DNA from 2 places in the Alcanivorax sp. IL2 genome. Region 2 is predicted to be linked to the other one. Evidence: predicted binding sites of a transcription regulator. Region 2 holds the regulator's gene; the other holds the start of a gene.
The links. The regulator LexA, encoded in region 2, represses DNA repair genes until DNA is damaged. The targets are predictions, from matches to a motif close to TACTGTNTANNTANACAGTA.
Positions count from the first base shown of each region.

Region 1: ACMG4N_RS12805 (LexA family protein) is a predicted target of LexA. The motif match lies at 1,493-1,512, and genes of this name have one in related genera.

Region 1 covers NZ_CP179932.1:2,759,011-2,762,388, reverse strand. Annotated here, with positions in the region: gene ACMG4N_RS12820 (SDR family oxidoreductase) at 1-778, opposite strand, end outside; tRNA gene ACMG4N_RS12815 (tRNA-Gly) at 942-1,015, shown strand; gene ACMG4N_RS12810 (hypothetical protein) at 1,070-1,354, opposite strand; gene ACMG4N_RS12805 (LexA family protein) at 1,522-1,959, shown strand; gene umuC (translesion error-prone DNA polymerase V subunit UmuC) at 1,965-3,236, shown strand; gene ACMG4N_RS12795 (DUF3336 domain-containing protein) at 3,259-3,378, opposite strand, start outside.
Region 2 covers NZ_CP179932.1:2,016,488-2,019,865, forward strand. Annotated here, with positions in the region: gene ACMG4N_RS09415 (TatD family hydrolase) at 1-788, opposite strand, end outside; gene ACMG4N_RS09420 (DUF1499 domain-containing protein) at 736-1,152, opposite strand; gene lexA (transcriptional repressor LexA) at 1,184-1,798, opposite strand; gene ACMG4N_RS09430 (cyclic nucleotide-binding domain-containing protein) at 2,117-2,767, shown strand; gene ACMG4N_RS09435 (universal stress protein) at 2,926-3,372, opposite strand.

The DNA.
Region 1 (3,378 bases), 740 kb from region 2:
GTTTCAATACCGCCGGCGGTACGGTTCGCGACGGGGCTTTTTTACCGAGTTGCCCGGCAATGGTCTGCACCAGTTCCAGAAAGCTGGCTTCCACCCCGGCCAGGATATAGCGCTCGCCGCATTGGCCGTGTTCCAGGGCTGACAGGTGGGCCTTGGCCACCTCTTCAACGGCACAGAAGTTACCCCCGCCCGGCGGCACCCCCGGCAGCTTGCCGTCCTGGATCAACTTGATCATCTGCGACCAGTTATGGGTGTCACCAGCGCCGATAATGCCGCAGGGATTCAGGATCACCGCGTCCAGCCCCTGGCGGATACCATTCTCTATTTCCTGTTCGGCGAGGTACTTGCTGCGGTTGTAGCCGATCCAGTCGTTGGCCGCATTGGAGGACGTCTGTTCGTTGATGGGGGTGTCCTGAATGCCCCAGGCGGAGATTGAGGAGGTATGGACAAATCGGGCCGCCACGTTTTTCAGTGCCGCGCTGACCATGGCTCGGGTGCCCAGTACGTTATCCCGGTACTGTTGCGCGTTGCCACGCCGCCACAGGCTGGTATTGCCGGCCACGTGAAAGACGGCATCCGGCGCTGCCGGCATCACCAGGGCCAATTCGGTGGCATTATCCAGCGGAGCCTGTACTACCTGAATGCCTTTGGCCTGAAGCGCCGCGGCATCACCCCGTGGCCGTATGACCGCAGTGACGTCCCAGCCTTTTTCCAGTAGCTGGTCGACGATGTGTCCACCGAGAAACCCCCGGGCCCCACTCACAAACGCCATTGGCATGGCCATGCTCCTCTTTGTCATTCTGATCTTTAGGCAGTCTCTGAGCACGCAAACGGTTACTTAGAGACTCTTTCCGCAGTGTAACCTCAAACCTGTCATGATGGCGTGCCCACATCAGCGCTGGCAAAGGCGCATCCTTTTGACTATATTGCCGGTTGTTCAAGCGGGTGTAGTTCAATGGTAGAACGGCAGCTTCCCAAGCTGCATACGAGAGTTCGATTCTCTTCACCCGCTCCATATCAAAAAAAGCCACCCATCGGGTGGCTTTTTGTTTTTCCGGCTCCGGCGTTTTCAGATCGGGTAGGCAAGAAACTGTCCGCCGAGCCGGAACAGCACCTGCACCTGCATGCCGTCCTCCATGTCTGTGGCGGCGTCCCGCGCCAGCATGATGTAAGGGTAGCGGTGAGCCCAGGCGCAAGGCTTCACATAATGGGGAAAGGACGGGTCAGGTGCGTCGGCGACAAAGCTGTCACTTTCTCGGTGATAGAGCACATATCCCTGAAACGCGGCGCTGGCCGGCAGCCCCATTTCTTCCAGAAAGTCGGACATCCAGCCCGGGTTACCTTCAAGCATCATGACTACACCCTGATGGCGGCATTGTTAATGCCAACCCTAAGGCAGCCATGGCGGCGTTTGGATATGCCTTTCTTTGCGTTTTGTTACGTTGCTGTGTGTTCTGTCAGGGCCGGTATCGATGGTGTGGAAATGTCATTTAACTGTACATAGGTACAGTATTTGATAGCATGGCTCCATCGTTATCTTTCCTGTGGTGTCTCATGATTGCGCTGCCTTTTTTCACCGAACGTGTTGCTGCCGGTTTTCCGTCCCCGGCCCAGGGTTATATGGAGGCGCCGCTGGATCTGAATCAGCTATGCATTGGCCAGCAGGAGGCCACTTTTCTGCTTCGGGTAGAGGGGGACTCCATGCTGGACGCGGGAATTTTCCCGGACGACATTCTGGTGGTGGATCGCTCCCTGGAGCCATCCCACGGTGATGTGGTGGTGGCGTCGCTGAATGGGGAGTTCACCGTGAAGGAGTTGCGGCTGAGGCCACAGCCCATGCTGATGCCACGTAACCCTCGCTATGCAGCGATATCGCTGTCAGATCAGGAGTGGGAGTTGTTTGGTGTGGTGACATTTTCCCTTCATGCACACCGGTCGGTGGCCCGGTCCCGGCGGTGAGTGCCATGTTTGCCCTGGTCGATTGCAACAGTTTCTATGCCTCCTGTGAGCGCGTTTTTCGACCGGATCTGGCGGGGCGTCCGGTGGTGGTGCTGTCCAATAATGACGGCTGCATCGTGGCCGGTTCTGCCGAGGCCAAGGCGCTGGGAGTGAGAACCGGCATGCCATTGTTCGAGGCTCGGGATCTGATTCGCAAGCACCGGGTCGCGGTGTTCTCCTCCAACTATGTACTCTACGGGGATCTCTCCCGGCGGGTGATGGCGTCACTGGCTACCCTGGTGCCGGCGGTGGAGGTGTACTCCATCGATGAGGCTTTTCTGGATCTGTCCCTGATGCCAGCTGAGGAGCTTCAGCCGCTGGGATTGGCGCTCCGCGAACGGGTCGCAAAGTGGGTGGGTGTGCCAGTGTGTGTGGGGGTGGCTCCCACCAAGACCCTGGCGAAGCTGGCCAATCATGCCGCCAAGACGTACCCACAGACCGGGGGTGTGCTGGTGCTGACGGATCCGCGGTGGCGTGAGCGCTTGCTGGCACGTACGCCGGTCTCGGCGGTCTGGGGTATCGGCCGGCGCCTGGGGCAGCGGCTGAATGATATGGATATCGAGACGGCTCTGGATCTGGCCCGTGCCGACTACCGTCTGATCCGCAAGCGGTTCTCGGTGGTTCAGGAACGGGTGGTACGGGAGTTGAACGGTGAGAGTTGCCTCCCCCTGGAAGCTCGCCATGAGCCCCGTCAGCAAATTATCCATTCCCGCTCTTTCGGGGAGCCGGTGGCGTCGCTGGCAGCGGTGCGTCAGGCGGTTAGTGACTTCGCTGCCCGGGCGGCAGAAAGCATGCGTGCAGAAGGACTCAGTGCCGGTGCTATCAGTGTCTATCTGCGTACCGCCCCGATGGGTAAGCCGCAGCAGTTATTCCCCGATTCTGCCCGGGCAAGTCTGTCGCCAGCCACGGTAGATACCCGGGTAATGGTGCGCCACGCGGTGGAGATGGTAGAGGCCCTCTGGCAGGCCGGTTATCGCTATGGCAAGGCGGGTGTCATGCTGACGGACCTGGGGCCGGCGGGGCGCGAGCAGGTCACCCTTTTTCGGGAGGACGACAACGCGGAGGAAGGGAAGGCGTTAATGCAGGTGATGGATACCATCAACCGCAGCGGCAAGGGCAAGGTATGGTTGGCGGGCCGGGGGATGAATCAGAGTGAACGGTGTGTCTGGGCCATGCGCCGGGCCCATTTATCGCCGGCCTATACTACCCGCTGGGCCGATCTGCCCCGGGCTCGATGAGCCGCGGGGCAGAGGGTAGGGCTCAGACAGCGGTCATCGGTACCTGTTCGAGCATACGTTCCTCGATACGGTCCAGACGGGCACGACAGTCGCGGAAGGTGCGGCTGATGGCGGTGGTGTTGGCCACCATGTCGAGCTTGGG
Region 2 (3,378 bases):
AACTGCGCTACGCTGGCCACATCCTGCTCCCGCAAAGTCGCCACCCGTTTGCCAATCCAGGGTAGCAATGAAGGTTCATTGCGCCGTTTTTTCGGAGGGGGTTCCGGCAGGTCGCGGGGCAACAGATAGGGGGCATCGGTTTCCAGCAACAGCCGGTTATCCGGGATATTGTGCACCAGCTCGGCCAGCGGCTTGCCGCGGCGCTCATCGCACACCCAGCCGGTGATGCCGATGTGGCAATCCAGATCCAGATAATCGAAAAGCGCCTGACGCGAGCCGGTAAAGCAGTGTACGACCGCACCGACAAGGTGATCCCGGTGGGCTTTCAGAATGGGTGCAAAGCGCTCGTGGGCATCGCGTTCGTGGAGAAACACCGGTAGCCGGTATTCCACAGCCAGGGCGAGCTGGGCCTCGAAGGCACGTTCCTGGTCCGGGCGTGGGGAAAAGTCACGATTGAAATCCAGCCCCATTTCGCCGGCGGCTTTTACGGATTTCTGGGTTAGCAATTCCCGTAGCTCCTTTTCCAGGGCAGGGGAGTAGAAACGGGCGCTATGGGGATGCAGGCCGGCAGTGGAAAACAGGTCATCGTGCTGGCTGGCCAGCTCCATGGCCAGGCGGGATTCGTCCACATTGGTGCCGGTCAGTAGTTGCCAGGTCACCCCGGCAGAACGGGCCCGTTCGAGTACCTCATCCTGATCATCCCGGAACTGCTTGTCGGTCAGATTGACGCCGATATCAGCCCAATGGGGAATGTCGGTCTTGCAGTGAGTAGTGTGAGGTTCTTTCATCAGGGGCCTGCTCCGCCAGTTGTTCGCGCAGGGATTCTACCCGACGACGGTTGGCACCTAAATCCCAGTAGCCCACTCGCGATGCGGAACGAACCTCTACCACGCCGTCTTCACGAATATAGAAGGTCACATCATCCACGAAACGCAGCAGTCGGCTGGAGAAGCGGGCCTGAATACGGGACTGGCCGACCACATCGAACTCGACGCGGTCAAGCTGCCGCAGCAGAGCCTGTAGACGAGTCATGCTGGCCTTGCGAGTTTTTGCTACTTGCAGAGGCGCTACCCGGCGATCTTCGTCTTTGGCCAGGCTGGAGACGCAGTTGGGCGAATCCGGGCAGGGAGCGAGCAGATGCGTATCGGACATGGCGGCAACACTCATAAATAGCAGAATGGCACTAGTAAGAATTCGGATCACGGATCAACCCCACGAAAATCCCCTCGATGATCAGTTGATCAGCCGGCACCTTGATGGGCTCATAAGCTTCATTAGCCGGTAACAGGGTGGCGCTGGATTTATTCAACTTTAGGGTCTTCACTGTGACTTCTTCGTCAATGCGGGCAACCACGATCTCTCCGGAGCGTGCCACGTTGGATTTGCGCACGGCAATCAGGTCGCCATCAAAGATGCCTGCTTCGATCATGCTGTCGCCCTGTACCTTCAACAGGTAAGTAGGGCGTTGCTTGAACAGACCCTGGGGCACCGGCACGGTGCGTTCCACATTTTCGATGGCCTCAATGGGGACCCCTGCGGCCACTTTGCCGACTATCGGTAATTCTTCTTCCGACCAGTAAGCATTGTCGAGCAATTGAATGCCCCGGGAGCGGTCACTGTGGAGTTTGATAAAGCCCTTGCGTTCCAGGGCTCGCAAATGGTCAGAGGCGGCATTTTTGGACTGAAAGCCCATGATGTCGGCAATTTCCGCGCGAGTGGGTGCCATACCGGTATCGGCGATACATTCGCGGATACAGTCCAGCACCTGTTGCTGGCGATCGGTGAGTTTGCTGCTCATAACCTTCTCCATGTTTCCCGCAGGATTTCGGTTCCATACCCGGGCGTCATCGACGCTTCTGGCTAACCAGGCTGTCAGCCAAGGCTGACAAACAGTGCTACAAAACCGATGCTAGCATAGGTACTGATAATATGAACAGTGCTATTTGAACAGTTGTGGTGGGCTGAATTTCATCGCTTTCGGGAGGATATCGTTGCCCTGTGACTGCGGTGGCACTAGCATAATGCAAGGAGCGTCTGGATGGTTGCGGGTCTTTGTGTTGATTCGCCCTGCAGGCAGGCTCTTCGATAATAATTCCATCAGACCTGGGGATAGTAGATGGAGCAGGCCAATAATAATGACTTCGGCCAACAACGGATCCGGCAGCTGTTATCCGGTGTTCCGTTTTTCAATGAAATTGCCCGTGACGATCAAAGCGAATTTGCCCAGCTTGAGCACAATACCCGCCTTTGGGTAGCCGGTTCCGGTGATACTGTGATTCGTGCCGGGGATGTGGATTCCACCCTGTATTTCCTGCTGCGAGGGCAGCTTGAAGTGCTGTCTGATACCACCGGCGAAGCGCCGCTTTATTACGTATCGCCGGGGGAAGTTTTTGGCACCCTTTCCATGTTGCTCGGCACCCCGCGCAGCGCCACTATCAAGGTGTCAGAGACTGCCCGTGAAGCGGTATTGGTGAGCCTGGATTTCAATGAATTCAATGAGGATGACAGCCCTTATTCGTTGACCACCCGGCTGGCGTTCTTTCACATGATCGTTCATCACATCCGCTGGACCCTGGAAGTCAAACGTATGCAGTCGCCAGATCATGAACTGGTTCAGTCTATGCGCAAACTTCCGGTTTTCCATGGCGAAAAAGGCAGCCGCGAAGAACTGGCCGCCCTCAAGGTGCAGGCCCAGGGCCTGGCGGAGCTGCTATGTCGCTGGAACGAAGAGGGAGCGGAAGGGACGGGGGCGTTGCAGCTAACGTGAAGGCAGTTAATAGTTAACAGTGAATAGTGAACAGTTTCGCGGAACAGGTTTTCTGTTTTGTGAACGCAAGAGGCCGCGTCCAGGGGATGGACGCGGCCTCTTACGTTTCAGTCAGGGATGCGCCGGCACGCGCGCTATTAACTATTCACTGTTAACTATTAACTGCCTTTCTGATCCACTTTCACCGCCAACACATCGCAATGCGCCCCCGGTACCAGGCCGCGGGCGGTAGAGCCCAGTAGCAGGGCCAGGCCGCTGCGGGTGTGGCTGCCGACCACGATCAGATCGGCGTCCAGCTTGTCTGCCTGATCAAGGATGGTCTTCTCGATGGAACCCAGCTCCACATGGACATTATCGGCGGGTATCTGATACCGGCCGGCATAGGTGTCGGCGGTTTCCCGGGCCTGTGTCATCAGGCCACTTTGCAGATCGGTCACATCCATGGGCACATCGGCACCATAGGCCAGGGCCAGGGGCTCGATCACATGGATCAGATGCAGTTCACCATCATTGCCTGAGAGTACCCCGGCGGCCCGGGACAACACCTGGGCAGACTCATCACTGCAATCAATGGCGACCAGAATTCGGCGATAGGGACTGGGCACGGTTCT